Regions from separate parts of the Micromonospora sp. WMMD1128 genome, predicted to be linked through region 1. Evidence: riboswitches for the same ligand, from Rfam matches in the RefSeq annotation. Region 1 holds a riboswitch; each other region holds the start of a gene.

Evidence for each region. Region 1 has a riboswitch for cyclic di-AMP ahead of O7602_RS13030 (transglycosylase family protein). Riboswitches for the same ligand answer to the same signal wherever they lie in the genome.
Region 2: another riboswitch for cyclic di-AMP. It lies ahead of O7602_RS06155 (hypothetical protein); the one in region 1 lies ahead of O7602_RS13030 (transglycosylase family protein).
Region 3: another riboswitch for cyclic di-AMP. It lies ahead of O7602_RS26040 (hypothetical protein); the one in region 1 lies ahead of O7602_RS13030 (transglycosylase family protein).
Region 4: another riboswitch for cyclic di-AMP. It lies ahead of O7602_RS18800 (C39 family peptidase); the one in region 1 lies ahead of O7602_RS13030 (transglycosylase family protein).

What each region holds. Positions count from the first base shown of each region.
Region 1 is NZ_CP114902.1:2,844,056-2,851,666, reverse strand. It holds gene O7602_RS13040 (M4 family metallopeptidase) at 1-391, shown strand, start outside; gene O7602_RS13035 (YbaB/EbfC family nucleoid-associated protein) at 733-1,182, opposite strand; gene O7602_RS13030 (transglycosylase family protein) at 1,416-2,081, opposite strand; cyclic di-AMP (ydaO/yuaA leader) riboswitch at 2,080-2,224, opposite strand; gene O7602_RS13025 (LLM class flavin-dependent oxidoreductase) at 2,475-4,037, shown strand; gene htpG (molecular chaperone HtpG) at 4,183-6,015, opposite strand; gene O7602_RS13015 (GntR family transcriptional regulator) at 6,222-6,941, shown strand; gene O7602_RS13010 (sterol desaturase family protein) at 6,938-7,611, shown strand, end outside.
Region 2 is NZ_CP114902.1:1,257,263-1,264,873, reverse strand. It holds gene O7602_RS06165 (AAA family ATPase) at 1-1,247, shown strand, start outside; gene O7602_RS06160 (cation diffusion facilitator family transporter) at 1,322-2,236, shown strand; cyclic di-AMP (ydaO/yuaA leader) riboswitch at 2,380-2,510, shown strand; gene O7602_RS06155 (hypothetical protein) at 2,515-3,597, shown strand; gene O7602_RS06150 (hypothetical protein) at 3,676-4,146, shown strand; gene O7602_RS06145 (SRPBCC family protein) at 4,156-4,608, opposite strand; gene O7602_RS06140 (STAS domain-containing protein) at 4,745-5,104, opposite strand; gene O7602_RS06135 (hypothetical protein) at 5,620-6,024, shown strand; gene O7602_RS06130 (cellulose binding domain-containing protein) at 6,136-7,611, opposite strand, start outside.
Region 3 is NZ_CP114902.1:5,807,816-5,815,426, reverse strand. It holds gene O7602_RS26050 (helix-turn-helix domain-containing protein) at 32-370, opposite strand; gene O7602_RS26045 (carbonic anhydrase) at 543-1,196, shown strand; gene O7602_RS26040 (hypothetical protein) at 1,259-2,284, opposite strand; cyclic di-AMP (ydaO/yuaA leader) riboswitch at 2,288-2,419, opposite strand; gene O7602_RS26035 (YibE/F family protein) at 2,574-3,872, opposite strand; gene O7602_RS26030 (metal-sensitive transcriptional regulator) at 3,880-4,179, opposite strand; gene O7602_RS26025 (heavy-metal-associated domain-containing protein) at 4,259-4,465, shown strand; gene O7602_RS26020 (heavy metal translocating P-type ATPase) at 4,501-6,753, shown strand; gene O7602_RS26015 (CsbD family protein) at 6,823-6,996, shown strand; gene O7602_RS26010 (YbaB/EbfC family nucleoid-associated protein) at 7,144-7,569, shown strand; gene O7602_RS26005 (hypothetical protein) at 7,569-7,611, shown strand, end outside.
Region 4 is NZ_CP114902.1:4,218,086-4,225,696, reverse strand. It holds gene O7602_RS18825 (alpha-ketoglutarate-dependent dioxygenase AlkB) at 1-196, opposite strand, end outside; gene O7602_RS18820 (polysaccharide pyruvyl transferase family protein) at 237-1,562, opposite strand; gene O7602_RS18815 (acyltransferase) at 1,709-2,878, shown strand; gene O7602_RS18810 (hypothetical protein) at 2,957-3,379, shown strand; gene O7602_RS18805 (hypothetical protein) at 3,528-4,292, shown strand; cyclic di-AMP (ydaO/yuaA leader) riboswitch at 4,711-4,852, shown strand; gene O7602_RS18800 (C39 family peptidase) at 5,055-5,900, shown strand; gene O7602_RS18795 (hypothetical protein) at 5,966-6,529, opposite strand; gene O7602_RS18790 (alpha/beta fold hydrolase) at 7,451-7,611, shown strand, end outside.

The sequences.
Region 1 (7,611 bases):
CACGTCCGGCGTCATCACCACCGACAGCGGCCAGGCCTCCCACAGCGGCTCGTACAAGGCGTGGCTCGACGGCTACGGCTCCTCGCACACCGACACGCTCAGCCAGTCGGTGACCATCCCGTCCGGGTGCCGGGCGACGCTGAGCTTCTGGCTGCACATCGACAGCGCGGAGTCGACCAGCACCACCGCCTACGACAAGCTGACCGTCAAGGCCGGCAGCACCACGCTCGCCACCTACTCCAACCTGAACAAGGCCACCGGCTACGTGCAGCGGTCCTTCGACGTCTCGTCGCTGGCCGGCACCACGGCGACCATCTCGTTCAGCGGCGTGGAGGACGCCTCGCTCCAGACGTCCTTCGTCGTCGACGACACCGCGGTCACGCTGAGCTGACCGCGACGCGGAACGGCCGGTCGTCGTCCTCCTCGACGGCCGGCCGTTCCGTATCCCCGGCTCCCGGCTCCCGGCTCCCGGCTCCCGGCTCCCGGCTCCCGGCTCCCGGCTCCCGGCTCCCGGCTCCCGGCTCCCGGCTTCGAGATCTTGGTACGAAACGGCCCCTATGGGGGCACTTTCCTACCAAGATCTCTGCCGTTCCCGCTATTCGGAAGGTCAATCCCAGTAAGCAGACCAGGGAAGGCGCGTTCGCCGACGCCGGCGCTTTGCCGGAGCACCGGGCGAGCAGTCGGACGCGGCGCGGCCGGTGCCGCATGGGCCGGCCGGGTGGACGGACCTGGTCAGGCGGGGCGGGCGGCGCGGGACGCGACGGCGCGGTCTCGCCGGATGCGCGCGGCCACCTCGTGCATCGCGCGGCTGAACAGCTCCGCCTGGTCGGGCAGGCCGCCGAGCCGGGCGGCGAGCGCGTCGGTGTCCGCCCGGGCCGAGGCGCTGACCTGCGCGTCCAACTCGGTCAGCGCGGCGTTGACGGCGACGACGAGGTGTCCGCAGAGGACGTCAAGCGGCTCGTCGGCCAGCGCCGGGTCGACGGCGACGGAGTCCAACCGGCCACCCTGGACGGCGACCGCGCGCACCCGGCCGCCGGCCGCCGTGCCCTCGGCCCGGAGCAGCTCGCCCGGCTCGCCGTCGGCGTGCACGGTGGCCCGGGACCGCATCGCGGCCAGCGCCTGCTGGGTGCGGGTCAGCAGCTCGTCGAGGCTCGCGGCGGCCGAGAACGCATCGTTGGTCATATCCGCGCTTTCTTCACGTCCTAGCCAAGCCTCGTGACCATAGCAACCGTCGACGTCGGAACCTCGTCACCCGCCGTACCGGACCGGCCGCCGACGCCGCACGCAGGACGTACGCCGGCCGTTCCCGGCGTGTCGCGCGACGGCGAACGCCCGGCCGGACGGCCCGGCCGGGCGTTCGCATCGCTCGTGGGCGCGACGCGGTCCCCAGGATCGCGACGCGACACGACTCAGGATCAGCGCAGGCGCAGCCGCTGACCCGGGAAGATCAGGCCGGGGTCCGCGCCGACCACGGCCCGGTTATCCGCGTACAGCGCACGCCAGCCCCCGTCGACGTGCTGGGTCGCGGCGATCTCGGAGAGGGTGTCCCCGGGCCGCACCAGGTAGGTGCCCGCGACCGGCGCGCTGCTGGAGCGCTTCGGCGCGGACGCCTTCTTCGGCGCCGACGCCCTCTGCGAGGAGGTGGCCTTCTTCGCGGACGTGGTCGAGCCGGACTCCTTGGCGGCGTACTTCTTCGTCGACCCGCCCTTCTTGCCGCAGACCGGCCAGGCGCCGATGCCCTGCCCGCGCAGGACCTTCTCGGCGACGGCGATCTGCTCGGAGCGGCTGGCCAGGTCGGCCCGGTCGGCGTACTTCTGGCCGCCGTAGCCGTTCCAGGTGCTCCGGGAGAACTGGAGCCCGCCGTAGTAGCCGTTGCCGGTGTTGATGTGCCAGTTGCCGCCCGACTCGCACTGCGCGACGGCGTCCCAGTTCACGCTCGCGGCGCTGGCCGGCGCGGCCGGCCCGAGCAGTGCCGCGGCGCCGGTGGCGGCGCCGGCGACGATCGCGCCGACAGCGGTCCGGCGGGCCGTGGCGCGGTGGACCACGCTCCGGCGGTGCCGGGCTGAGTATGCAGTTGACATGTGGATTCCTCCACGCCGACGAGGTGAGCTGTCGGGTTCGGGCCGAGGAGCCCGGCCGCCGGTGGCGGCTTCACCCCGAGGTGACGTGCACCGTGGAACCTGTGGGTCCCCCGCTCCCGCCCGAGTTTCGGTTCCGCCGGGCCGGCGGCGGGATTAGGCGTTACCGGCCCGTGGTGTCCGCGTCTGCGAACGGAACCGACGCTAGGGACGAATATCCGCGATTGCCCACTTCTTGTGACGTTCTTCACCCAGCCGGGCGATCGGGCCAGGCGAGCGCGGTGGGGGCGGAATCGGTCGCGCCGCACGGGATCGGTGCCGGGTACACGGCCGTCCGGCCCGACGACGGAGCTACCGTGGGCGGGACCGGGCAAGATCACGCGAGGAGCGGGGCGGATGACCGAACACGGACACGAGCTGACCTTCGGCGGCTTCCTCACCCCCGCCGCCGGGCACCCCGAGCAGGTGGTGGCGCTGGCGACGCTCTGCGAGCAGGCCGGGCTGGACCTGGTCACGTTCCAGGACCACCCGTACCAGCCCGGCTTCCTGGACACGTGGACGCTGATGTCGTACGTGGCCGCCGCCACCGACCGGATCGGCCTGGCCGGCAACGTGCTCAACCTGCCGCTGCGTCAGCCGGTGGTGCTGGCCCGCAGCGTGGCCAGCCTGGACCTGCTCACCGGTGGCCGGATCGAACTCGGGCTGGGCGCGGGCGCGTTCTGGGACGCCATCGAGGCGACCGGCGGCCGGCGGCTCTCCCCCGGCGCGGCGGTCGACGCGCTCGACGAGGCGATCACCGTGATCCGCGAGGTCTGGGACACCGGCCGGCGCGGCATGATCCGGGTGGCCGGCGAGCACTACCGCGTGGTCGGCGCGAAACGCGGGCCGGCCCCGGCGCACCCGGTGGGCATCTGGGTCGGCGCGTACAAGCCGCGCATGCTGCGGCTGGTGGGGCGCGCCGCAGACGGCTGGCTGCCGTCGCTGGCGTACCTGCCGAAAGGGCCGGACGACCTGCCGGCGCTCAACACGCTCGTCGACGACGGCGCGCGGGCCGCAGGCCGGGACCCGGGCGCGATCCGCCGGATGCTCAACGTCACCGGCACGTTCGCCCGCTCGTCCACCGGCTTCCTCGCCGGCCCGCCGGAACAGTGGGTGGAGGAGCTGGCCGGGCTGACGCTGGAACACGGCATCACCACCTTCATCCTCGGCAGCGACGAGCCGCGCGCGATCCAACTCTTCGCCCAGGAGGTGGCGCCGGCCGTCCGGGAGCTGGTCGCCGCCGAGCGCACCACGCCGGGCAGCGGCGCCCGCGCGGTCGCCGAGGAGCAGGCCGCCACCGGCTTCCCGACCGCGCTCGCGGTCACCCCCACCCCGGATCCGGGGGTACGCCTGAGCGCGCGCCGCCTCTGGGACGAGGCGGACCGGCCGAGCGCCCCACCGGCGCCGGCCGGACACGTCTACCCGGCCCGTGCGCAGGCCGCCGGGCAGCACCTGGTGGACGTGCACGACCACCTGCGCCAGGAGCTGGCCCAGGTGCGTGACCTGCTGGCACAGGTCACGCGTGGCACGGTCTCGCCGGGCGGGGCGCGGGCCGCGTTGAACGAGATGACGATGCGGCAGAACAACTGGACGCTCGGCGCGTACTGCGCCGCGTACTGCACGGTGGTGACCCAGCACCACGGCCTGGAGGACGCCTCGATCTTCCCGCACCTGCGCCGCTCCGACGCGGGCCTGGCACCGGTGCTGGACCGCCTCGAGGAGGAACACGTGGTGATCCACGGGGTGGTGGAGAGCGTCGACCGGGCGTTGGTGGAGCTGATCGGCTCGCCCGGCGACTTCACCGCGTTGCAGGAGGCGGTGGACCTGCTCACCGACACGCTGCTGTCGCACCTGTCGTACGAGGAGCACCAGATCGTCGAGCCGCTGGCCCGCCACGGCTTCTTCCCCGGCCAGCTATGAAGGCGGGGGCCCCGCTTAACGCCTGCGGTATAGGAAGGGGCCCCGCTTAACAGTTCTGATCCACCTCCCCCGGCTCGCCCGGCAGAGGTGTTAACCGGGGCCCCTTCCTATCGCGTAGGCGATAAAAAGGGGCCCCGCCTTGCACCTACAGGTTGCGGGCGAGACGGTCGGCGAGGACGCGGGTGAAGCGGGCCGGGTCGGTCAGCTCGCCTCCCTCGGCCAGCAGCGCCATGCCGTACAGCAGCTCGGCGGTCTCGGTCAGCGCGGCGCTGTCGCCGCCCTCGCCGTGGGCCTTGCGCAGCCCGGTGACGAGCGGGTGGGTCGGGTTCAGCTCCAGGATCCGCTTGACCCGCGGCACCTCCTGCCCCATCGCCCGGTACATCTTCTCCAGCGTCGGCGTCATGTCGTGCGCGTCGCCCACCACGCAGGCCGGTGACGTGGTCAGCCGGGTGGACAGGCGGACCTCCTTGACGCTGTCGGCGAGCGCGCCGCCGAGGAAGGTGAGCAGGTCGGCGTACTCCTGCCGTTCGGCCTCGGCCTTCTCCTTCTCCTCCTCGGTCTCCAGGTCGACCTGGCCCTTGGCCACCGAGCGCAGCGTCTTGCCGTCGTACGCGCCGACCCGCTCGACCCACACCTCGTCCACCGGGTCGGTGAGGATCAGCACCTCGTAGCCCTTGGCCCGGAACGCCTCCAGGTGCGGCGAGTTCTCGATGGTGGCCCGGTTGTCGCCGGTGGCGTAGTAGATCTCGGTCTGCCCGTCCTTCATCCGCTCGACGTAGTCGCGCAGCGTGGTCGGCTCGGCCGGGTCGTGGGTGGAGGCGGCGCGGACCAGGTCCAGCAGCGCGTCGGTGTTGTCCGGATCCTCCAGCAGACCTTCCTTGACCACCGGCCCGAACTCGGTCCAGAACGTGCGGTACGACTCGGCCGACATGTCCTTGAGCGTGCCGAGCACCTTCTTGACCAGCCGCCGGCGCACCGCGCGGATCTGCCGGTCCTGCTGGAGGATCTCCCGGGAGATGTTCAGCGACAGGTCGTGCGCGTCCACCACGCCCTTGACGAAGCGCAGGTAGTTGGGGATCAGCGCCTCGCAGTCGTCCATGATGAACACGCGCTTGACGTAGAGCTGCACGCCGCGGCGGCCCTGCGGGGAGAACAGGTCGAGCGGGGCGTGCGAGGGCAGGAAGAGCAGCGCCTCGTACTCGAAGGTGCCCTCGCCGCGCATGTGGATGGTTTCGAGGGGGTCGGCCCAGTCGTGCGCGACGTGCCGGTAGAACTCCTTGTACTCGGCCTCGTCGACCTCGTCCCGCGAGCGCGCCCAGAGCGCCTTCATCGAGTTGAGCGTCTGCTCCTCGCGGGTGGTCTCGCCGTCCTCGCCGGGCTTCTCCACGGTCATTCGGATCGGCCAGGAGATGAAGTCGGAGTAGCGCTTGACGATCTCCCGGATCGTCCACTCGGCGGTGTAGTCGTGCAGGTTGTCCTCGGCGTCGACGGGCTTGAGGTGCAGGGTGACCGAGGTGCCCTGCGGCGCGTCCCCGACCTCCTCGATCGAGTAGGTGCCTTCGCCGCTGGACTCCCACCGGGTGGCGGTGGTCTGCCCGGCGCGGCGGGTCAGCAGGGTCACCTTGTCGGCGACCATGAAGGTGGCGTAGAAGCCGACGCCGAACTGGCCGATCAGCTCCTGGGACGCGGTGGCGTCCTGCGACTCGCGGAGCTTGCGCAGCAGTTCGGCGGTGCCGGACTTGGCGATGGTGCCGATCAGCGCGACGACCTCGTCGCGGGACATGCCGATGCCGTTGTCCCGGACGGTGAGCGTGCGGGCGTCCCGGTCGACGTCGAGGGAGATGTGCAGGTCGGACGTGTCGGCCGACAGCTCCTTGTCGACGAGCGACTCCAGCCGCAGCTTGTCCAGCGCGTCGGACGCGTTGGAGATCAGTTCACGCAGGAAGACGTCCTTGTTCGAGTAGATCGAGTGCACCATCAGCTGCAACAGCTGACGTGCCTCGGCTTGGAACTCCAACGTCTCGACCCGGTCGCTCACACCGGCTCCCTTCCTCTCGTGGCGGGCCTACGGCGGAAAGGATACGAGGGGTGACGGCGACGGCACGCACCGGCCGGCGTACCCATGCGACGAACACTGGTACAACCAGTTGACGGGTTGATGTGTTCGGGGCCACACTGCTGGCCATGGCCTTCGTCCCCGCGCCCCGCGCCTCGGTCTCCGACCACGTCTTCGGCCAACTCCGCGACGCGATCGTCGCCGGTCGCCACCAGCCGGACGAGACACTGCCCGGCGAGCGCGAGCTGGCCGCCGCGTTCGCGGTCAACCGGCACGCGGTCCGGGAGGCGCTGCGCCGGTTGCAACAGCTCGGCCTGGTCCGGGTCAGTCAGGGCGGCGCCACCCGGGTGCTCGACTGGCGGGTGCACGCCGGGCTCGACCTGGCGCTGGCGCTGGCGCGCTCCGGCGACGTACTCCCGGTCGAGACGCTGGTCCGCGACATGCTGGAGATGCGGGCCTGCGTCGGGACCGACGCGGCCCGGCTCTGCGCCGAGCGCGGCGACGCGGCGACCGGCGCCGCGCTGGTCCGGGCCGCCGAGGAGTACGGCGCGCTCGCGCCGGACCTGGACCGGATGGCCGAAGCGAACATCCGCATCTGGCGGCTGGTGGTGCGCGGCAGCGGCAACACCGCCTACCAGCTCGCCTTCAACAGCCTGGTGGCCGGCACGTTCGCGGTCGGCGACGTGCCCCCGGACGCCCGCACCGCCGAACTGCTCGACGTGGCCGGCCACCGCAGCCTCGCCGCCGCGATCGCCTCCGGCCAGGGCGCGGCGGCGGCCCGGCAGGCCCGGACGTTGCTGACCGCCCCGGTCACCACCCCCACCCCCGGAAGGGAAGCGCGCGCATGATCCCCGCTGTGCTGTACGCCGTCCCGGCGTTCCTGCTGCTGATCGTCATCGAGGCGGCCTCCTACCGCTTCCTGCCCGACGACGACGAGCGCGGCTACGAGCTGCGTGACACCGCCACCAGCCTGTCCATGGGGCTGGGCAGCCAGCTCGTCGGCGTGCCGTGGAAACTGCTCACGGTCGGGCTCTACGCGGCGCTGTGGACGGTCGCGCCGGTGCACCTGTCCCCCGGCGACTGGTGGACCTGGGCGATCGTCTTCTTCGCCGACGACCTGGCCTACTACTGGTTCCACCGGTCGCACCACGAGGTGCGCGTGCTCTGGGCGAGCCACGTGGTGCACCACTCCAGCGTCCACTACAACCTGTCCACCGCGCTGCGGCAGAGCTGGACGCCGATGACCTCGCTGCCGTTCTGGCTGCCGCTGGCGCTGCTCGGCATTCCGCCGTGGATGATCTTCCTTCAGCAGTCGATCAGCCTGCTCTACCAGTTCTTCCTGCACACCGAGCGGGTGGGCCGGCTACCCCGGCCGATCGAGTGGATCTTCAACACGCCGTCGCACCACCGGGTGCACCACGGCTCGAACACCGAATACCTGGACCGCAACTACGGCGGCATCCTGATCGTCTGGGACCGGGTGTTCGGCAGCTTCGCGCCGGAGCGGGCCGCGGCGCG
Region 2 (7,611 bases), 1.6 Mb from region 1:
GGGTGCTGGAACGGGCGGCCCGGGACGCGGTGCCGGACTCCCCGGCCGAGCTGCGCCTGCTCTACCGCGGTGAGTTGCTGCGGTTGGAGCGGCAGGCGTTGGATGCGGTGCGGGACCGGACGCTGACCCGGGGCGCGCGCCGCAACGAGGTGCGCCGGGCGGCGTTCGACGCGGTGCTCGCCGCGCTCTACGCGCAGGCCCGCACGCTGCGGGTGGGCCGGCTGCCGGAGCAGCCCGCGTTCGAGGACGAGATCATCGAACGGCCGGAGTTCCGCGACTTCCTGCGGGCCTGGTGGCCCCGGCTGCACCCGCGCCACGTGCTGGGTTGGCTGGCCCGGCCCGAGCGGCTGCGCCGGTACGCCGGCGGGATCCTCTCCTCGGCCGAGATCCGGCTGCTCACCGACGCCTACCTGACGCTCGCCGACGAGGGCCCGACGGTCGCCGACGTCGCCCTGCTCGACGAGTTGGACGCGCTGCTGGGCAAGCCGGTGCAGCGGGCCCGGCCGAAGCGCGACCCGTACCAGCTCGCCGGCGGCGTGCGCGAGCTGAGCACGTACGCCGATCGGCAGCGCGCCGCCCGCGCGGCGGCCCGGGAGCGCCCGGCGGACTACCGCGAGTACGCCCACGTGGTGGTGGACGAGTCGCAGGACGTCTCACCGATGCAGTGGCGGATGGTGGGGCGGCGCGGCCGGCTGGCGTCCTGGACGGTGGTCGGCGACCCGGCGCAGACCGCCTGGACGGGTGACCCGCAGGAGCTGGACCGGGCCCGGGACCAGGCGTTGGGGCGGCGGCGCCGGCACCGCTACGAGCTGACCACCAACTACCGCAACTCGGCGGAGATCTTCGCGGTGGCGGCGGCGGAGATCCGCCGGCTGTACCCGGACCTGACGCTTCCCGACGCGGTGCGCTCGACGGGTGTGCCGCCGGTCCAGCGCGCCGTGGCCGCGGCCGAGCTGCCCGCGGCCACGGTCGAGGCGGCCGAGGCGCTGCTGGCCGAGGTCGAGGGCACGGTCGGCGTGATCACGCCGGTGCCGCGCCGGGACGAGGTGGCCGGCTGGCTGGGCCAGCTCGGCGCCGGCCGGCTCCAGGTGGTGACCAGCCTCCAGGCCAAGGGCATGGAGTACGACGGGGTGGTGCTCGTCGCGCCGGGCGAGATCCGGGCCGACCCCGGTTCGGGGGTACGCACGCTCTATGTCGCGCTCTCCCGGGCCACCCAGCGGCTGACCACGCTCGACCCGGTGGGCTGACCCACCTCACTTGCACACATAGCGATGTGAGCATAGATTGGTTCCGGCCGAGCTATGGGGCGGAGGGTGTGCGCGTGGGTGCAGGTCATGACCACAGCGGCGCGGTGACCAACGCGGCGCAGCGCCACGCCGGCCGGCTCTGGGCGGCGTTCGCGCTGCTCACCGTGCTGATGCTGGTCGAGGCGGTGGCCGCCTTCACGACCGGCTCGCTCGCGCTGCTCTCCGACGCCGGGCACATGTTCACCGACGTGCTCGGCATCGGCATGGCGCTCGCCGCGATCACCGCCACCCGGCGTGCCCGGACCGACCCGCAGCGCACATTCGGGCTCTACCGGCTCGAGGTGCTCGCCGCGCTCGCGAACGCGGTGCTGCTCGGCGCCGTCGCGGTCTACGTCCTGGTCGAGGCGGTACGCCGGTTCGGCGAGCCGCCCGAGGTGCTCGCCGGGCCGATGCTCGTGGTGGCCGTGCTCGGGCTGCTGGCCAACATCGCCGCCTTCGCGCTGCTGCGAGCCGGCGCACAGGAGAGCATCAACCTGCGCGGGGCATACCTGGAGGTGCTGGGCGACCTGCTGGGCTCGCTCGGGGTGATCGGCGCGGCGATCGTCATCGCGTTCACCGACTGGTGGTGGGCCGACCCGGTGGTCGCGGTGGCGATCGGCCTGTTCATCCTGCCGCGCACCTGGCGGCTCGGCCGGGCCGCGGTACGCATCCTGGTGCAGGCCGCGCCGGAGCACCTCCAGGTGACCGCGGTGCACGACCGGCTGGCCGCCGTGCCCGGCGTGGCGGAGGTGCACGACCTGCACGTGTGGACACTCACCTCGGGGATGGACGTCGCCTCGGCGCACCTGACCACCGACCCGCGCGCCGAGGTCGCCACCGTGCTCGCCGCCGCCCGGGCCGCGCTGCACGAGGACTTCTCGATCGATCACGCCACGTTGCAGATCGAACCCGGAGCGTCCGCCGGCGGCTGCGGCCCGACCGAGTGGTAATTAGAACAAACTTAAATCTGGGTGGCTATTGTTGACAATTGCCGGTTTTGCCCGGTATTCGGCTCCGGCTGGTGGAGCCGGGTCCGGGCCGCGCCGGTAGGCTCGATCGCGGCCAACCCACGGGCGTCACTCCGGCGCCGGTGGAGCGGCCATCGCCTAATCGCCCGTGGGGCGAGCCGGGGAACCACGTACGTGGGGTGCATCCGCGTCAGCGGTAGGGATCTTCCGTCCCGAACCCGTCAGCTAACCCGGTCGGCGGTTGACGGAAGGACACGTGAATGCCCACAGTGGCACCTGTACGACGGACGGCCGCCCGGTTGGCGGCCCTGCTCGTCGCGACGCTGGCCCTCGGCGTCGCGACCGTGCCGGTCTCCCCCGCCACGGCGGCGCCGACCGGCCGGCTCGCCGCCGCACCCGGCGACGACGACGAGGGCGGCACACCGACCCTGCGCGCCCAGCTCGACGCCGCGAGCAAGGGCTGGCTGGAGGCCAAGGCCGCGCTGAACAACTCGGTCAACCGGCAGAAACAGCTCAACGACCGGCTCACCACGATCGGCGCGGAACTGACCGAACGCGACGCCAAGGTCGGCGAGATCGCCGGGGTGGCGTACCGCACCGGCCGGATGGGCACCGCCGCGGCGCTGCTCGCCAGCAACAGCCCGGAAGGTTTCATGGACCGGGCCGCGGCCCTGGAGACCGTCGCCGCGCACGAGGACCGGACCCTGCGCGAGCTGATCGCCACCCGGGACGAGGCGGTCCGCACCCGCGCCGCGCTCACCGTCGAGATCAGCGAGCAGCGCAAGCAGGTCGCGGTGATGGCCAAGCGCAAGGAGCAGGCCGAACGGGCGTTGGAGGTGGCCAACCGCAAGCCGCCGGCGAGCGCCGGCAGCAGTGGCGGCGGCAGCAGCGCCCGAGGCTCGTCCTCGGCCAACGCGAAGCCGGCCAAGCGCAACTCCGACGGCTCGTGGCCGGCGGAGTCGTGCAGCGTCAACGACCCGACGCCGGCCAGCGGCTGCATCACCCCGCGCACGCTGCACGCGCTGCAACAGGCCAAGGCGGCCGGCTTCACCAGGTACGTCTCCTGCCACCGACCCAGCGGCTCGGGTGAACACCCGAAGGGGCGGGCCTGCGACTTCGCGGCCCAGAAGAACGGCTTCGGCGGCGTCGCCAGCGGCGGCGACAAGACGTACGGCAACAACCTGTCCGCGTACTTCATCCGCAACGCCGACCGGCTCGCCGTGCTCTACGTGATCTGGTTCAAGGAGATCTGGCTGCCCAGCAGCGGCTGGAAGTCCTACAGCGGGGGCAACGGCGACCCGTCCAGCGACCACACCAACCACGTGCACCTGTCGGTCTACTGAGCACTACGCTCCCCGACGTACACCGGGTGTCGCCGCGTGGCCCACGACGTGGGCCACGCGGCGGTCGACGATCGACGCATGGGACGACTCTCCCCCGCCGGCCGTAAGGCGCTGCTCACCGCGCACCTGGTCACCTCGCTGGGCTGGCTCGGCACCGACCTGGGGCTGCTCGCGCTCGGCGTGGCCGGGCTGCGCGGCGCCGACCCGGAGGTGGTGTACCCGGCGGCGGCACTGCTCGCCACCTGGCTGTTCGCGCCGCTGAGCGTGGCGGTCTGGTTGGTCGGCACCGCCAGCGCGCTGCTCACCCCGTGGGGTCTGCTGCGCTGGCGCTGGGTGCTGGTGAAGTTCGCGCTCACCACCGTGATGCTCGGCCTGGTGCTGCTCCTGCTCACTCCCCGGATCCGGCACCTCGGCGCGCTCGCCGGGGCCGCCGACACCCACCTGCGGGTGGATCTGGTGGTGCCGCCGGCCGTCTCGACCACGCTGCTCCTGGTCGCCACCGTGCTGTCCACGTACAAGCCGTGGGGTCGGCTGCGCCGCAGCGGCTGAGTCGCCACGTCAGGCCGGTCGACCCTCCAGGGTCGCGCCGAGACGGGCGGCGAGACCCAGGTGGGCGGCCCGGGCCTGCCGGAACGCGTAGCCGAACAGCGGTGCCGGTGCGGTGAGGGTGATCTCCACGTCGATCCGCACCACGCCGTCGGTCTCGTCGCGCATCCGGGTGTGGTTGCGCACCGTCGTCGCCGGCTGTTGCCGGGCCACGGTGACCACCTCGTCCTCGTTGGCGATCAACACGTCCGCCTGGTAGGTCACCGGGAAGTGCAGCGGGCCGAGCTCCAACCGGTCGGTGATCGCGTAGCTCGCCAGCGCGCCCGGCCGGGGCGGCAACTGCCGGACCCGGACGATCAACGGATGCAGCTCGCCCTGCCGGCTCAGGTCGCCGAGCAGGGCCACCGCGTCCGCCCGGCTGCACCGGGCCTGCACGGTGTAGCTGAAGCTGTCGCTGCTCTGCAACCCGCCCCCCTCGCCGTCATGGGTCCGGACGATCGTCCCGTACCGGGGCCGGGCTGGCAACGGGTCGAAGGTCCCCGACCGGCGAGGGCCGAGTGGAGTCAACGCGACGCGCCGACGTGGGGTGGGCCGGTGACGGTCAGGCGCCGGGGAGCACCTCGGGCGCCTCGTCGGCGAACCAGGGCTCGGGCGCGCCGAAGAGGCCCAGCAGGCCGGTCACCCAGAGCTGCCGGTGCACGAACCGGCTCGGCTCGGTGACCACGAGCTTGACGCCGCTGACCTCGCACGTCTGGAAGCCGGCGACCATGGCGCTGATGCCGACGGAGTCGATGAACGTGACGAGCCGCATGTTGAGCTCGATCCGTGCGGGGCGGCCCTTGGCCAGCACCTCGGCGATCGACTCCCGCACCTCGTATGCGGTGTCGACATCGATCTCCCCACGGGGCGCGATCTGGACAACCCCACCCGGACGCATCGACTTCACGATCGACAGGCTCACGCGAGCACCTCCACTCGCCCCTTCGGGCGCCTCATCAGTACGCGGGCCGCGACCGAGAGTATTCCTCCAACGGCCCCGGTCGCCACCCCCGGGGATGAGCAATTTGCGGACTGGGCACACCTGGGCGAACCCAATCCGGACTTACGGGTTCCGATTTCCCCTTCGACGCGGACCGCGATCGGCCGAACGACAGGTCCGAGTCGGCCGATCCGCTGACCCAGGGTAGCGGGCGCAGGCACGTCGCGACCAACACCCGCCCGCTCGGCGCGTTCACCCGCTTCGTCCCGTTCCGCCCCCGCTTCCCACCTCCCGGTACCCGCCGTCCGCATCTCGGGAGCCCGGAGATCTTGGTACGGAATCGCCCCTCCGGGGGCGGCTTAATACCAAGATCCAGCCGCGTGGGGTTTGGCGGAGGGCTTCCCGGGGCACTGCGCGTGGGAGTGAACCGTGACGCGCCGGATGAACGCCGGAGTCCGAAGTGGCCGTCGGGCTTCGGCACCCGAGGAGGTAGAACGATGTTCGGATCCAGCCTGATGGACCGCCGCAGCAAGCCCGAGCGGGTCGCCGACCAGGCGTGGCAGCACCTGCTCACTGCCGTCGGCGCCGCCGGTGACAGCGTGCGGGACGCCGCCCTCTCCGCCCGCCGCAACTCCTCCGGCCTGGCCGACGACGCCACCGACCTGGTCGGCTCCGCCGCCGACGAGGCACGCCGCCGGGCCGGCCTCGCCTTCGACGCGCTCGCCGGACGCCGGCCCGCGCTGCCGTGGACGTTGCTGATCGCGGCGGCCCTGACCGGCGCCGCCATCGGCTGGGCCGCCGGCACGGCCGCCCGGGCGGCCGGCAGCCGGGGACGCGACGCCGACGAGATCGAGTTCGTGGACGTCGACCGGCCGAACTCCCCGGCCGGCCTGGACGGCTGACCGCACCTCGTCCCGCACGCGGCAGCCGTCCTCGGTCACGGCTCCGGTCACGAAAGCGATGGCCGCCCCCGGTACTCCGGGGGCGGCCACCTGTGTGATCGGCAGTCGCGGTCAGCGGGCCGCGCAGGACACCGTCGGCGCCCGGTTGCCGCCGGTGACGGTGCCGGTGAAGCCGACCGTGGTCGATCCGCCGACGGCGAGGTTGCCGTTCCAGCCGGCGTCGGTCACCGTCACCGCCGAGCCGGTCTGGGTGTGCGACCCGCCCCAGAGCTGGCTGATCCGCTGGCCGTCCGGGAAGGTCCAGGTGAGCGTCCACCCGGCGATCGGCGTGGTGCCGGAGTTGCGCACCGCCACCTCCCCCTGGAAACCACCCGGCCAGGTGTTCGTCATCGTGTAGGTGGCCGCGCAGCCGCGCCCGGTCGACGTGGGGGTCGGCGTCGGGCTGGCCGAGGTCGGCGTGGGCGTGGGACTCGGCGACGTGGGCGTCGGGGTCGGACTCGGCGACGTCGGGGTCGGCGTCGGGCTGGCCGAGGTCGGCGTCGGCGAGGGCGTGCCGCCGAGCCGGTCCGCCACCAGCACGCCCCGGCCGTTGGTGCCCAGGTAGACCCGCCCGTAGACGCGCGGGTCGCCGGTGAGCGCCTCGCCCGCGTTGCCGTACTGGTGCTGGTCGTCGTTGATCCGCACCCAGGTCGCGCCCGCGTCGTCGGAGCGGTACACGCCGTGCGTGCCGTCGACCGTGCCGATGGTGAACAACGCCGGGTACGTCTTCCCCGGGGCTGCCTTCCCGAAGCCGACGTTCACCGCCGTGGACACGGCGGACGTCTTCGTGAAACTCGCGCCGGAGTTGGTGGAGTGCCAGAGACCACCCTCGCCGGCCAGCCAGATGTCGCCCTCGACCCCGGGCAGCGCCTTGAACTTGACCCCGGTGGTGGGCAGGCCGGTCGCCGCGGTGGCGGTGAAGGCCGCCCCGCCGTTGGTGCTGACGTAGAACTTCCCGCCGCTGAACCCGTAGAACTTGTTCGGGTTGACCCGGTCCGACTCGACCGTGGCGTTGGCCGGGATGCCGGTGGCGGCGGTCCACGAGTTGCCGAAGCCGACCGAGCGGACGACCTGCTGGCCGGCGTCGCCCGGCGACCAGACGAACTGACTGCCGTCGGCGGACGCGGCCACCGTGCCGCCGTTGTTGATCCCACCCGGCTCGGTGCCCTGGAACCAGTTCGCGCCACCGTCGGTGGAGAACGCCACGTGGCTGTCGTTGGGTCGGTCGGAGTCGGTGAAGTTGCCGGCCCGGACCATGATCGCCGGCTTGGTCTCGGCGTAGTCGAGGCTCGTGGTGCTGGTGAAGACCGGCTGGGTGAACATCATCGACGGCACCGCGCCCAGGTCGGTGTGGCGGAAGCCGCCGATGTCGCCGAGCCCGCTGATCAGGGGCGCCCCGGTGGGCGGGCTGATCAGGTCGAGCGCGGCGGTCTCCTCCAGCCCCTTGACCATCGGCGTGATGGTGAAGGTGCCGCCGGTGTCCCACTTGGTCAGGCCGGTGGTGCCGTAGATCGTCGCGCCGGTGCCGTACATCATCCGGTCGCTGTC
Region 3 (7,611 bases), 3.0 Mb from region 1:
GTACGCGGGCACGGCATGCGCCCGGCGGGGGTCACCGCTCGGTGGTGTCCCGGGCCGGTTCGGCGGCGAATAGGTCGAGCAGCGCACCCACCTGCTGGTCGGCCTCGGCCGGGTGCCGGAAGCGGCCGGTCGGGTTGATCGTGTATTCGTTGCGCCGGCCCACCCGGGTGCGGCGGAGGTAACCGCCGGCCTCCAGGTCGGCGACGATGGCTTGGGCCGCGCGCTCGGTGACGCCCACCTCGGCGGCCACGTCCCGCAGTCGTGCGGTGGGGTTGCGCGCGATGACCAGCAGCACGTGCCCGTGGTTGGTGAGGAAGGTCCAGTTCCGGCGGCTCCCGTCCTCGCCTGGTGTGGTCGCCATGGTGGTCATGGTATGGCTTTCCCGGCTCGGGCGCTCCGGCCGCGGTGCGGGCCGGGACGGCGACGTATGAAACGCGTATCACGAAATCTTGACGTGCCTTCCGGCCGCGTGTGACGGTGGGTCGCGAGGCCGACACCGCCGGCCGGCCCGGTCGTTCCGCGCGAACACGAGGTGAGCAGCAATGAGCCTGAACACTCCTGACGAGGCGATCGCCGAACTGCGGGCCGGTAATCACCGGTTCGTCACCGGTGTGCCCCAGCACCCGAACCAGGACGCCGGGCGCCGGGCCGCGGTCGCCGACGGCCAGCACCCGTTCGCGGTGGTCGTCGGCTGCTCCGACTCCCGACTCGCCGCCGAGATCATCTTCGACCGTGGGCTCGGCGACCTCTTCGTGGTACGCACCGCCGGGCACACCGCCGGTCCCGAGGTGCTCGGCAGCGTGGAGTACGCGGTCACCGTGCTCGGCACGCCGCTCGTGGTGGTGCTCGGTCACGACTCGTGCGGCGCGGTTCAGGCGGCCCGGGAGGCGGTCCGCACCGGCGCCGCCCCGGCCGGACACCTCGGCGCGGTGGTGGACGCCGTCTCGCCCAGCCTGCTCCGGGCCGCCCGGCAGGGGGTCGAGGATCTCGACGGCATCATCGACGTCCACATCGCGCAGACCGTGGAGGCCCTGCTGGCCCGGTCGACGGTCCTCGCCGGGCGGGTGGCGGGCGGGGCGTGCGCGGTGGTCGGCATGTCCTACCGGCTCAGCGGCGGCGAGGTGCGGACGGTGGCGCAGTCACCGGCTCCGCTGCCCGCGCCGGCCGCGCCGGCGGATCCGGCGCTCGCCGGCTGACCGCACCGGACAGACGGAAGGGGCCGCCCGCGGGCGGCCCCTTCGCGCGCGTGTGTGTGGCGTCAGAGCAGCGACATGTGCACGTGGTCGGTGTGGTTGGACGGCCCGCTGTAGGAACTCCAACCGGTCGCCGGGAACCAGATCTGCCGGTTCCAGATCACGTAGTAGATGCCCAGCCGGTCGGCGTTGCGGATGAGGAACGCGGCCACCTCGTTGCCGTACCTGCGGGTGTCGTTGTTGTGCCACGGCGAGAAGCCACTCTTCTGCAGCGACCAGTCGCAGGCCTTGCCCTTGGGGTGCTCCCACGGCCCGCCGGGGCGGTAACAGCCCACGAAACGGTTGAAGCCGGCCCGCTTGACCTCCTTGTAGGCGTGCAGCGTGCGCGGCGTGACGCAGCCGGAGGTGGTCGGGTCGTTCTCGCTGCACGACTCCGACTTCCACCCGCCGTCGGCGGTGCGGCCGGGGCCGACCTTGGCGACCGGCGACGTGGCCGAGACCAGACCACCGGTGAAGCCCAGCCCGCCGACGAGCTTCAGCGCCTTCTGCGCCTCGGTCCGCTCCCGGGCCATCGCGTTCGTCTGCTTCTCCTGCTCGCGCACCTCGGCGTCGATGGCCAGCTTGGCCTGGGCGGCGCGGTTCTTGGCGGCGTTGATGGCGGTGAGCCGTTGCGCGTTGAAGAGGTTGAGTTCGTCCAGAGCGTTGGCACGCCTGACGAACGAGTCGGGCGAGTCGCTCTCCAGCAGCATCGCCATCGCGCCCATCCGACCGGTCCGATAGGACTGTGCCGCGATCTGGTTGACCTGCGGGCTGAGCGCCTCCAACTCGGCCTCCGCCGCGCTCACCTCGGCGGCCAGCAGCTTCTGGCGTTTCTGCGAGGTGGTCAGCTTCGTCTTGGCCTGGAGGTACGCCCGGTTGGCGGAGTCGATCGCCTCGGTGATGAGCGGCGGGTCGTCGTCCTCCGCGTGCCCGGAGGGGCTGGGCGCGGCGGCGTGCGGGGCGGCTGTCGCCGGGGTCGGCCCGGCCAGCACGGCGCACGAGGCGAGCACGGCCACCACGGGTGTGAGCCAGCGGCGCAGGGGTGCCGTCACAGTGTTCCCTTCCGTCGGCCGCCGACCGGGTTAGCTGACGGGTTCGGGACGGAAGTGGCCCCTACCGCTCGCGCGGATTCACCCCATGTACCTGGTTCCCCGGCTCGCCCGGAGGCGATTGGGCGGCGGTACCGCAGGCACCGGTGCGTGCCTTCGGCGGTGACCGGCAGCGAGGTTACCCGACACCCCGACCGGGGATCTACGTCCGGAAGCCGACCAATCGCGAGAATTCGACATTGCCCAGCGTGACCAGCATCGCGTTTGATTCCGGCCGTCACGCTGCGGAGTGTCACCATGCGGCCTGCGTACTCCTCGGGTCGCCGGGCCAACGTTCGGCGGGCGCCCCGCCGAGCGCCTCAAGCGCCTCGTCCCGCTCCCGCGGCGACCGCGGGGCGGGCGGCGCCGGGTCGTCGTCCGGCCCGCGCCGCCCGGCGGTGGTGACGACCGCGGCGAGGGCGGTGGTCAGAGGTACGGCGGCGATCAGGCCGATGGTGGCCACCGCGCTTCGGACGATCTCCTGGGCCAGGAACTCACTGGTGAGGATCTCGTTCACCGGGCGGGAGTCGGCGACCAGCAGGAGCAGCAGCGGCAGTGAGGCGCCCGCGTAGGCCAGCACGATGGTGTTGACCGTGGACGCGATGTGCGCCCGGCCGACCCGGGTGGCCGCCCGGTAGAGCGCCCGCCGGGACAGCCCCGGGTTGGCGCGCGCCAACTCGGTGACGGTTGCCGCCTGGGTGACCGTGACGTCGTCGAGCACGCCGAGTGAGCCGATGATGATGCCGGCCAGCAGCAGCCCGTGCAGGTCGACGTCGCCCTGGAACATCGACAGCGTGGTGGCGTCCTCGCTGCCGAAGCCGGTCAGGTGGGTGGCGGCCGTGGCGAGCGTGCCGAGCGCCCCGGTGACCACCAGGCTGCCGAGCGTGCCGAGCACCGCCACCGACGTCTGCGCGCTGATCCCGTGCGTCAGGTAGAGCACCACGAACATGATCAGGGCGGCGCCGACGATCGCCACCGGCAGCGGGGACCGGCCGGCGCCGATCCCGGGCAGCACGAAGCCGAGCAGGATGGCGAAGCTCGCCACCAGGCCACCCAGCGCGGCCAGCCCGCGCCACCTGCCGAACGCCACGATCGCGGCGGCGAAGAGCGCCACCAGCCACACCAGCGGCGTGCCGCGCTGGTGCTCGGCGATGTGGTAGGTCGTCGCCGCCGGATCGGCCGGGTCGGTCAGCTCGACCAGGATCACCTCGTCACCGACCTCGACCCGGGGCGCGCCCGGCCCGGCGGGGATCGGCGTCTCGACCTCCCGGCCGGCGTCCGGGCCCTGTTCCGCGGCGACGGTCACGGTGCCGCACCGCCCGGCGGCGCCCGCCGGCTCCTCCGGGGTCGGCGGGCAGGGCTCGGTCACCACCCGGGTCACCGTGCCGTGGTGACGCGGCACGTTCGCGCCGCCCGTCGGCTCCGGTCCGTGCCGGGGCCACAGCGCCAGCGCCGCGACCACGGTGAGCACGAACAGCGGCACCACGGTCGCGACGAGGATTCGGCGTACGCGCGGCGGCGCGGGGACGGTACGGCCGTGGTCGGCGCCCACGGGCCCGTCAGCCGCGCTTCATGAGACGGCCCACGGCAGCCATCATCTCGGTCGCCATCTCGTCGGCCCGGCCCTCGGCGGCGCCCTCGTGCATGCAGTGCCGGGCGTGGCCGTCGAGCAGGCCCAGGGCGACCTTGTCCAGCGCGGCCTGGACGGCCGAGATCTGGGTCAGCACGTCGATGCAGTAGCGGTCGTCCTCGACCATCTTCTCGACGCCCCGGACCTGGCCCTCGACGCGCCGGAGCCGGGCGAGGAGCTGGTCCTTGCTGGCGGTGTAGCCCCGGGTCGGGGTGGGCGGCGTGGTCATGCGCCGAGGATAGCGTACCCCTCGGGGGTATGCTAACGTTCGACTCCTACCCCTGGGGGGTATCGGATCGGAGGGCGAGATGGACACCACCTACCAGGTCAACGGCATGACCTGCGGCCACTGCGTCAACGCGGTGAGCGCCGAGCTGACCGCGCTGCCGGGCGTCACCGACGTCCAGGTGGACCTGGCCACCGGCCGGGTCACCGTCACCAGTCAGAGCCCGCTTGACGCGGACGCCGTACGCGCCGCCGTGGACGAGGCCGGCTACGACCTCGCCGGGGCCTGACGGGTCCACGGACCCGCGCAACCGAGGAGGCACCGATGACCGCCACGGGAAAGGCGCTGCCCACCGCGCCGAACCAGATCGAACTCGCCATCGGCGGGATGACCTGCGCGTCCTGCGCCGCCCGGATCGAGAAGAAGCTCAACCGGATGGACGGCGTCGAGGCCACGGTGAACTACGCCACCGAGAAGGCCACCGTCCGGTACGCCGACGAGGTCGCCCCGGCCGACCTGATCGCGACCGTGGAGAAGACCGGTTACACGGCCGTGGTGCCGCCGCCGCCCGCGCCGGCTCGCGAGACCGTGGCCGGTGAGCCGGCGGACGAGCTGCGCGGCCCGCGTACCCGACTGTGGGTCTCCGCCGTGCTGACCCTGCCGGTGATCGTGCTGGCCATGGTCCCGGCCTGGCAGTTCGACTACTGGCAGTGGCTCTCGCTGACGCTTGCCGCGCCGGTGGTGGTCTGGGGTGGGCTGCCGTTCCACCGGGCCGCGCTCGTCAACCTGCGGCACGGCGCGGCGACCATGGACACCCTGGTCTCGCTCGGCACGCTCGCCGCGTTCGGGTGGTCGCTCTGGGCGCTCTTCCTCGGCGACGCCGGCATGCCGGGGATGACCCACCCGTTCCGGTTCGACATCACCCGGAGCGACGGCGCCGGCAACATCTATCTGGAGGCCGCCGCCGGGGTGACCGTCTTCATCCTGGCCGGTCGATACTTCGAGGCCCGCGCCAAGCGCACCGCCGGCTCCGCCCTGCGGGCCCTGCTCCAACTGGGCGCCAAGGACGTGGCGGTACGACGCGGCGGGCAGGAGGTCCGGCTCCCGGTCGACCAGCTCGTGGTCGGCGACCGGTTCGTGGTGCGCCCCGGGGAGAAGATCGCCACCGACGGCGTGGTCGAGGAGGGCACCTCGGCGGTCGACGCCAGCATGCTCACCGGTGAGTCGGTACCGGTCGAGGTGGGCCCCGGCGACACGGTGGTCGGCGCCACGATCAACGCGGGCGGCCGGCTCGTCGTTCGGGCCACCCGGATCGGCGGGGACACCCAGCTCGCCCAGATGGCCCGGCTGGTGGAGCAGGCCCAGACCGGCAAGGCCGCGGTGCAGCGGCTCGCCGACCGGATCTCCGGCGTCTTCGTGCCGATCGTGATCGCCCTGGCCGCCGGCACGCTCGGCTGGTGGCTCGCCACCGGCGCCGGGCCGACCGCCGCGTTCACCGCCGCCGTGGCCGTCCTGATCATCGCCTGTCCGTGCGCGCTCGGCCTGGCCACCCCGACCGCGCTGCTGGTCGGCACCGGGCGCGGCGCGCAGCTCGGCGTGCTGATCAAGGGGCCGGAGGTGCTGGAGTCCACCCGGCGGGTCGACACCGTGGTGCTGGACAAGACCGGCACCGTCACCACCGGCCGGATGGCGCTGGCCGAGGTGCGGCCCGCCACCGGCGAGGACGCCGCCGAGCTGCTCCGGCTGGCCGGCGCGCTGGAGGCGGCCTCGGAGCACCCGATCGCCCGGGCGGTCGCCGAGGCGGCGGCCCAGGCCGGACCGTCGGTCGCGGTCGACTTCGCCAACGTCGAAGGGCTCGGGGTGACCGGCACCGTCGACGGGCGGAGCGTGGTGGTCGGGCGGAACCGACTGCTGCGGGAGCGCGGTCTCGACGTACCCGAGGAGGTGTCGCGGGCCGCGACCGGCGCGGAGGCCGCCGGCCGCACGGCGGTCCTGGCCGGCTGGGACGGGCGGGCCCGCGGGGTGCTCGCGGTGGCCGACGCGGTGAAACCGACCAGCCGGGCGGCGGTCGACCGGCTGCGCGGTCTGGGGCTCACCCCGGTGCTGCTCACCGGCGACAACGCCACCGTGGCCGCCACCGTGGCCGCCGAGGTGGGCATCGACGAGGTGATCGCGGAGGTGCTGCCCGCCGACAAGGTGGCGGTGGTCGAGCGGCTCCAGCGCGAGGGTCGGGTGGTGGCCATGGTCGGCGACGGGATCAACGACGCCGCCGCGCTGGCCCGGGCCGACCTCGGCCTGGCCATGGGCACCGGCACCGACGTGGCGATCGAGGCCGCCGACCTGACCCTCGTCCGGGGCGACCTGCGGGCCGCGGCGGACGCCATCCGGCTCTCCCGGCGCACGCTCGCGATCATCAAGGGCAATCTGTTCTGGGCGTTCGCCTACAACGTGGCGGCGCTGCCGCTGGCCGCCGCCGGGCTGCTCAACCCGATGCTGGCGGGTGCGGCGATGGCCTTCTCATCGGTCTTCGTGGTGGCGAACAGCCTGCGGCTGCGGCGGTTCCGCCCGATCGGGTGACGTTGGATTGGGCCGGCGGCCGTCGGGGTAATCAGTTGTCGTCACGCAACTGCTGAGTTGGAGGTTCCCATGGGTCTCGACGACAAGATCGACAACACGTCCCAGGACACCGCGGGCAAGGTCAAGGAGGGCGTCGGCCGGGTCACCGACAACGAGCGCCTCGAGGCCGAGGGCCGCAACGACCAGGCCGGCGCCAAGCTCAAGCAGGCCGGCGAGAAGATCAAGGACGCCTTCAAGAGCTGACGTACGCCTCGCACCACCACCGGGCCGGCCTTCGGGCCGGCCCGGCGTGCTGTCCAGGACCATCCACGGTCGCTCACCCGGGGCCACCCCGGCTCGCGTTCGGTGCATAAGATGCGAAGCGACCTCGATTCCGGCAGGAGCTGTGCGATGGCCCAACCCGCCGACCCGTCCGGCCTCGGCCGGGTCCTGTCCGAGACCATGGCCGCGTTGCAGCGGCACAACGCCGCCGACGCCGGTGCGCCGCCCGCGCCACCGGAAGGCGTCGGTGAGGCCGCCGACGGCCTGATCCGGGTCACCGCCGGCCTGCCCGGCCGGCTCACCGCCGTGGCCCTGGATCCACGGGTCATGCGCATGCCGAGCGAAACCCTGGCCGAGGAGATCGAGGCGGCGGTCAACGCCGCGCTCACCGACCTCCAGGAACAGGCCACCGCCGCCGTCCCCGGCCAGGTTGACCTGGGCTCCCTGGGCGAGCAGCTACGCCGGATCCAGGAGGACGCCGGCCGCCAGTTCAACGCGTTCACCGACGCGCTCGTCGAGGCGCAGGACCGGCTCTCCAAGCGGGACGGTCGCTGATGCCGGTCGAGGTCGACCCCGACGCGCTCGGCGCATCCGGGC
Region 4 (7,611 bases), 1.4 Mb from region 1:
GGCGTTCGGCCCGCCACGGCACGTCGTGTCGCAGCGTGTCGAGCACCGCGTCGGAGCCGCGCACCCAGCCGGGCAGGTGGTCGACCCAGGCCCCCCGGCTCAGCTCGTGGCGGCGCAACCGGCCCGCGAGCGGGCCCAGGGCCGGGCCGTCGGGGGTGAGGTCGAGCATCGAGGGCTGGTACGCGACGTCGGACACGCCCGCCATCGTAGCCCGTGGTCGAACATGCGTACGATCGTCAGCGACCCAGCATGCGGCGGACCGGGTCCGGGACGGCCTGCTTGATCCGCTGGCGCAACCCCTGGGCGCGGAGCCCGTCGATCGTCTCGGCGAGCGTGCGGTTCTCGTCGCGGAGCCGCTCGATGCGGGTCAGCAGCTCGGCCGGCGCGGTGGCGGCGGCCGGCCCGACGGCCGGCGGGAACTCCGTCTCCCCGACCTGCTTGTCGAACCGGGCGGCGCTGTCGCCGTCGGCGAACGACGTGCCGAGGTCGTGCTTGGCCAGGAACGCGGTGATCGTGTCGAAGCGGGCCTTGTGACCGGCGATCAGCGCGGTGTAGTCGGCCTCGGCGTAGAGGTCCGCGGCGTCGACGTCGGCCGGCACGTCCCGCATGATCCGGTACGGGATGTCGAAGTAGCGGGCCAGTTCCAGGGTGCGCGAGTCGTGGGCGAAGAGGTAGCCGGGGGTGCCGGCGAGCAGCGCCGTGATGGTGCCGTGGATCCGGGTGCCGAAGTTGAAGTCGAAGCCGGACAGGTGCGACATCCAGGTCCACGGGTCGACGAACATCCGCACCTTGTCCTCGACGAAGAGCGGGTGCGAGGTGTGCAGCGGCATCTCGCTGCGCTTGCCCCGGTGCTCGGGCGCGTCGCCGTAGAGCAGGGTGCCGAGGGTCCGCAGGTCCTGCGGGATGTAGCACAGGTTCGGGTAGCGCTCCCGGTGGTGGCGGACGACCTTGGCCATGGAGGCGACGTACGGGGAGATGGTCAGCGCGATCCGGGCGTCGGTGGTCAGCTCGGGGCGCTTCTTCGCCAGCCGGAACTCGTCGCCGTGCAGGAACATCGACGGACAGCCGATCTGCTCCACCGCGGAGAAGCCGAGGGTACGCAGATAGCTCTCGGTGATCTCGCCGCGTACCCCGATGCTGTGCGAGCGGTCGAGCACGGCCCGGCAGAACGCGCTGACCGGCTCGTCGATCTGGCGCAGGTATTCCCGGTCCCCGTCGACGTTCGTCTGCACGCCGACGCCGAGGACCACCACTGGGATCTTCAGGCGCTCGATCAGCCGGGTGAGCGGGTTGAGGCGGCGCACGAAGCTGCGGCGGAAGGCGTTGGCGAGCGGCACCACGAAGACGTCGTACCGCTCGTTGATCTCGTCGGCGTCGCGCGGGTCGGCCGGTGCCCGGTTCGGGGTGATCTGCGCCGTGCCGGTGGCCAGCAGCTTGTGCGCGGCGTGGCTGAACACCAGGTTGCCGCTGTTGTCGCCGATCCAGTTGCCGGCGAAGGTCTCCTCCGGCGTCAGGACGTCGAACGGGCCCTTGCGGGCGCGGAGCAGGATCCGCTGGTGCATCCGGTCGCTCACCTTCCGTGCGGGCCCGGCGAGGCCGGGACCGGCCCCGCACGTGCGGGAACGGAAAGCTTATCCGGCGTTCCCCGGGCCCCGGCCGGCCGCCGCCGCGCGGCGGCGGGCCGCCCGCCACGGGTAGGGTCCCCGGGATGACAAGTGCGCCGACCACCACCCGCGCTCCGCGGCTGCCGTCGCTGACCGGGCTCCGGTGGGTGGCCGCTCTCCTGGTGTTCGGCTTCCACGCCGGCACCATGCGGATCGTCGCCGAGCCGGACCTGAAGGCGGTGGTGGACCGCGCCTTCAGTCTCGGGCTCTCCGGCGTCGAGTTCTTCTTCATCCTCAGTGGATTCGTGCTGGTCTGGTCGTACCGGGACGGCGAGCGCGGTCGAACGTTCCTACGGCGCCGGTTCGCCAAGATCTATCCGAACCACGTGGTGACGTTCGTGGCGGCGCTGGCCGTGGCGGCCTGGTTCGCCGACCCGGTCCTGCCGTGGGCCGCGATCGGCAACCTCTTCCTGGTCCAGGCGTGGATCCCGCTCAACGGCTACTTCTACAGCGTCAACAACGTGAGCTGGTCGCTCTCCTGCGAGCTGGCGTTCTACCTGTGCCTGCCGCTCGTGGTGCCGTGGCTGCGCCGGGCGCGTACCGGTGTGCTGGCGGCCGTGCTCGTCGCCGCGCCGCTGCTGATCCTGGCGCTCTGGCCGGGCCAGCACCTGGTGCCCGAGGAACAGCGGTGGTGGTTCACCCAGATCTTCCCGGTCACCCGCTCCTTCGAGTTCTGGATGGGCGCCGCCGCCGCCGAGCTGATGCGCCGCAACCGCTGGCGCGGCCCGAACCTGACGGTGGCGAGCGCGCTCTTCGTGACCACCTGGGTGGTCGCCGCGCTGTGGATCCGGGCCGAGTTCTGGGCGGCGCTGCTCGCCGTGGCGTACCTGCTGGTCATCACCGCCGCGGCGGACGCCGACGTGCGGGGCCGGCGGACCCCGTGGCGGTCCCGCCCGATGGTCTGGCTCGGCGAGGTCTCGTTCGCGTTCTACCTCGTGCACGTGCTGGTCATGGTGACCATCCTGCGGCTCACCGGCGACTGGGGCACCGGGCTGCCCGGGTGGCGGGGCCCGCTCGCGGTGCTCGGCTTCCTGCTGCTCACCCTGGCGCTCGCCGCCGCCCTGCACCGTTGGGTGGAGGTGCCGATGATGCGCCTCCTCGGCCCGTCGCGCCGGGCCCGCGCCGCCACCGCCCCGGCCGTGCCCGCACCCCGGCCGGCCGCCGACGACGCCGACCGCCCGATCGAGTACGCCGAGTCGCGCCGACCCGACTGACCGGTCCACGCTGATCGGTGGCGTTGCGACACGCCGGGTGACGGTGCGTGGTGGTGGGATCGCGGGTAATTTGTACCCGTGCTTCCGATCGCGCTCACCTGTCCCGTGTGGTGGGTGGCGCGCTGGGCCGCACGCATGCTTGCCAGCCTGGCCGTGGTCGTCGCCTTCTCGTTCGGCGCCGCCACGCTGCCGGCTGCCGCTTCGTTGCCGGCGCCGGGCGGCTCGGTTGGCCCGGTCGCCGGCTCGACGTTCCGCGCCGACGCCGGCTCGACGTTCCGCGGCGATGCCGGCTCGACGTTCCGCGGCGATGCCGGCTCGACGTTCCGCGGCGATGCCGGCTCGCGGGTGGCGCACGACGCCGCCACCGAGCGGCAGACCGTCGCCACCGGCGTCCCGGAGCCTGAGCCGGAGGGCGACGCCGTCCGCCCCGCCGGTCGGCACCCGGTCCCGGCGGGTCCGCCGCCGGCACCGGCCGGCCCGCGGGCCCCGCCCGCGCACTGACCCGCCGCGGGCCCGCCCCCGCCGCCCACCCGAACCTCACCCGCACCCGCCCTCGGCGGCCCGGCCGCGTCCGGATCCCGGTCGCGCCCCCCCGCCCCGACCGGCCGTGCGGAATTCCCCGTCACCGTCTCCCGTGAGGTGCCCGCCGATGTCACAGACCGTTCTCCTCAACTTCCTCACCGCGGTCCCCGAGGCCGCCGCCATCTGGTCGGCCCTGACCGTGCTCGCCCTCGTCCTGCTCACCGTCCTGGTCGCCCGCCCCGAACGAGACGCCGTGACCGAGGCCGAACCCGACCCGGCAGACGTCGAGGCACTGCACCGGGCCGACCTGACCCGGTACGCCGACGAGGTGGCGGTGGCCGCCGCCGGAGCCGCCCAGACCGCCAGGCGTCGCCGCGAGCGGTGGCTGGCCGCCCAGGACGAGGCGGAGCGCGCCTGGGCGGCGTACGACGAGGCGGACTCGGCCGCCCGCCGCCTGGCCGGCACCGCCGCCCTGCCCGAACCACATACGCCTCGCACCCCGTCCGAGTACGCGGCGCGGGAACGCTGGCTCCGTCACGCCGCGATGGCGGCGCACTGGCGGGGCGACCTGACCGCCCGCCAGCTCGCCGACGTGCTGGCCGGCCGCAACGGGTGGGACCCCTGCCACCACCCGGCGACGCAGGAGATCGTGCTGGCCCGGACGGTCCGTGACGGCCGCCGAGCCGCCTGGGAGACGGCCGCCGAGCGGGAACGGCTGGCGTGGCGGGACACCGAACTGGCCGCCGAGTCGGCCCGGACGCTCGCCGCCGAGGCGTACGCCGCCGCGACGGCGCTTCGGCCCGCGCCGGCGTTCCGGGCCGCGCCGGCGACCCGTGTCCCGGTGCCCGCCCCGGTGCGCAGCGCCCGCTGGCGTCCGGCCCGCGTCGGCTGAGCGGCGGTGTGGGGTCGGGCGGCGGTCCCGGGTCGGGCGGCGGTCCCGGGTCGAGTGGCTGCCTCGGCTCAGTGGCTGCCTCGGCTGAGTGGCTGCCTCGGCTGAGTGGCTGCCTCGGCTGAGTGGCTGCCTCGGCCGAATCGTTACCGAACGCGGTGAGCCGGGTCACCGGCCCGGTGTGCCGTCCGAGCCGATGTCCTGCTTCGCGGCCGGAGTCCGTTTTTCCTCCCGCCGGACGTCCGGTTTCCGCCGGCCGGCGTCGTCGAAGCCCCTTGTCCCATTGAGTCACGTCAGTGATCGGCTGCACCGAAATTGTAGTCGCCAAGCACGTTTCCGCAGGTGGGAGCGCTTGGCATGTGTCGTACCCATCGGTAGTGTCGGCGCGTCCGGTGCGGTTGTCGATCGCCGATGGCGTCGCCGTGCCGACCCGCCTAATCGTGCATACGAACCGGGGACCCACAGCAACACCGGGGTGAATCCGCGGAGCCCACGGCCCGCGGTAGGGCGTACTTCCCGCCCGAATCCGTCAGCTAACCCGGTCGGCGGCCACGGAAGGAGCTACCTCCTCGTGTCAACCAACCCCCGATCGTCCCCCCGCCTCCACGGCCTGCGGGGGCCGGCGCGCGCCTGAGGCGACGCGTACCCGACCCCTGATCCGCCCGGCGTCCCGGGCCATCACCCGCGGCCGTCCAGCCCGTCAGCGCGCGTGAGTCCCTCCGCGCGTAGGGCCGGCGTGTGCCGCCCACCCCCGTGGAGGAATCCGTGAAGCACCACCTGAAGCGTCAACTGCGGCGGCTCGCGACCGAGCGCCCGTACCAGATCATCGCCGGTTCGGCGGCGGCCCTCGTGCTGGCCGGTGGCGCCGGCGCCACCCTGACCGCCACCGACGGCGCCCCGGCTCAGCGGGACACCGCCGCCGTGGCGGACCTCGGCTCCCGCCTCAACGACGCCGCGACCCGGAGCGAGGCCAGGGTCGCCGTCCCGTCGCCCAGCGCCTCGCCGAGCGCGTCGCCCAAGCCCTCTCCCACGGCCTCGCCCGTGGCGAAGGTCGCGGCCAAGTCCGCCGACCCGGACACCACGCCGAAGGCCAAGCCGAAGCCACCGTCGAGCAAGGTGCTCGACTACGACTACCAGGCCCAGACCACCTACTACTACTGCGGTCCGGCCGCCGTGCGGAACGCGCTCAGCGCCGCCGGCATCGAGCGCAGCCAGGACACGCTGGCCGTCGCGCTCGGCACCACCGAGATGGGCACCAACTCGGCCGAGGACACCACCCGGGTGCTCAACCAGCAGGTCAAGGGCGACCCGTACCGGACCCGCATGATCGCCGGCGCAGCCACCCCCGGCCAGGTCGACCGGCTCCGGGCCGACGTCGTCAACGCGGTCAGCAACGGCCGGGCGGTCGTCTCGAACATCGTCGGCGACGCCACCGACACGAACGGCGGCTGGCACTCGTTCCCGGGCGGCCACTATGTCGCCGTGATCGGCTACAAGAACGACGGCCGGACGGTACGCATCGCCGACTCGGCCGACCCGTCGCTGCCGTCGTACTGGGTCGCCACGGCCGACCTGGCGAACTGGATGGCCACGCGAGGTTACTCCGCCTGACCTTTTCGGGTACGCGTGAAGGCCGGCACCCCGTTGTTGCGGGTGCCGGCCTTCAGCGTTGTTCGTCAGCTGTTCCAGTGCTTGGTGACGAGGTCGGTGGCCTGGTTCTCCCACTGGGCGTAGGCGTCGGGGTAGGCGCTCACCTGGACGGTCTGGGCGGCCTCGGTCAGGGGCATGTCCTGCCAGCCGTCGACCTGCTTCAAGCCCTTGAGGAAGGCCAGGGTGGAGTATTCGGGGTCGGTGATCTGCTCGGGGGTGCCCCAGCCGGAGGAGGGGCGCTGCTGGAACAGGCCGAGGGAGTCGTGGTCGTTGGTGTCGCCGAGGTGGCCCAGGTTCTCCAGCTTGGATTCCTGGAGGCTGGTGGCGATGGAGATGACCGCCGCCCGCTCGGGCAGGCCCGCCTTCTTCGTCGCGGCGATGATCGCCTTGACGTTGGCGGTCTGCTCGCCGTTGAGCGTGATCGTCGACTGCTTGCCCTCGGCCTGCGCCACGGCCGCGGCGGCGGCGGGCTTGGCGGCGGTGGTGTGGGTGGGGGTGTCGGCGTGAGCGGCGATCGGACCGGCGAACACACCACCGGTGAACGCCAGACCAGCGATACCCAGGACGCTCTTGCGCAGGATCGTGTTCATCAGGGGGCTCCATTCCGGGGGTCGACACACGCACCGTGGGAGGGTGGCGCGCGGGCGAGCACCGTCAGGCGCTCACAGCGTTTCGGGGGGATCCGACGTGGTCCGCGGGGCCAGGGCCGCATCGCGGGTGGGCCGGAGTGACTGTGTAACGACCGGCTGCCCACCGTCATTCCCGGGGGCCGGGTCGGCCGCGCCGCGACGGGCGCTGGCCTTGCTCGATCGTTCACCGGGTTACAACGCCCGCACCCCCGCGACGATTCCGCCGCCAGAGTGCCACCCACCACCCCCGAACCGGACACCCCACCCAACCGCAACACCCGACGACACATGGCAACCGGATTCCACACGCCGTCAACACCCCCAAGCCCACTAACGGGGAACGCCCACGGGTGCCTCAACACGCCCGAGACGTCCATAGCGTTCCACCCGCGCGCCGTTCAGGCGACGACTGGAACGCTATGGCCGTCTCAACGCGCCCGAGACGTCCATAGCGTTCCACCCACGCTCCACCCGCGCCACGACTGGAACGCTGTGGACGTCTCAGCGCGCCCGAGACGTCCATAGCGTTCCACCCACGCTCCACCCGCGCCACGACTGGAACGCTGTGGACGTCTCAGCGCGCCCGAGAGGGCCATAGCGTTCCACCCGCGCGCCGTTCAGGCGACGACTGGAACGCTACGGACGCCTCAGCACGCCCGAGACGGCCAAGCGTTCCACCCGCGCTCCGCCCCGGGCCACGAGTGGAGTGCGCGACCGTCGGACCGGAGTCGGTCATAGGTGCGCCCCGGCACCGGCGGGGTGACGCGCAGGGTGGGCGTCCAGCCGGCGTCGCCGCCGAGGCCCGGGCACGATGCGTCGCGCGCGCGTGACGTCGGTGTCCGCTCTCGCGCACCGTGTCCGTCCGGTGGCAGACTGCGCCGTATGGGCGATGCGAGGGGGACCCGTCACCTGGTGCTCCTACACGGCATGGGGGCCACCGGCGAGGTGTGGTTGCCGTGGGCGCCACTGCTGGAGCGTCACTGGCCAGGACGCTGGCTCGCCCCCGACCTGGCTGGACACGGCTGGTCGCCGCCGCTGCCCCC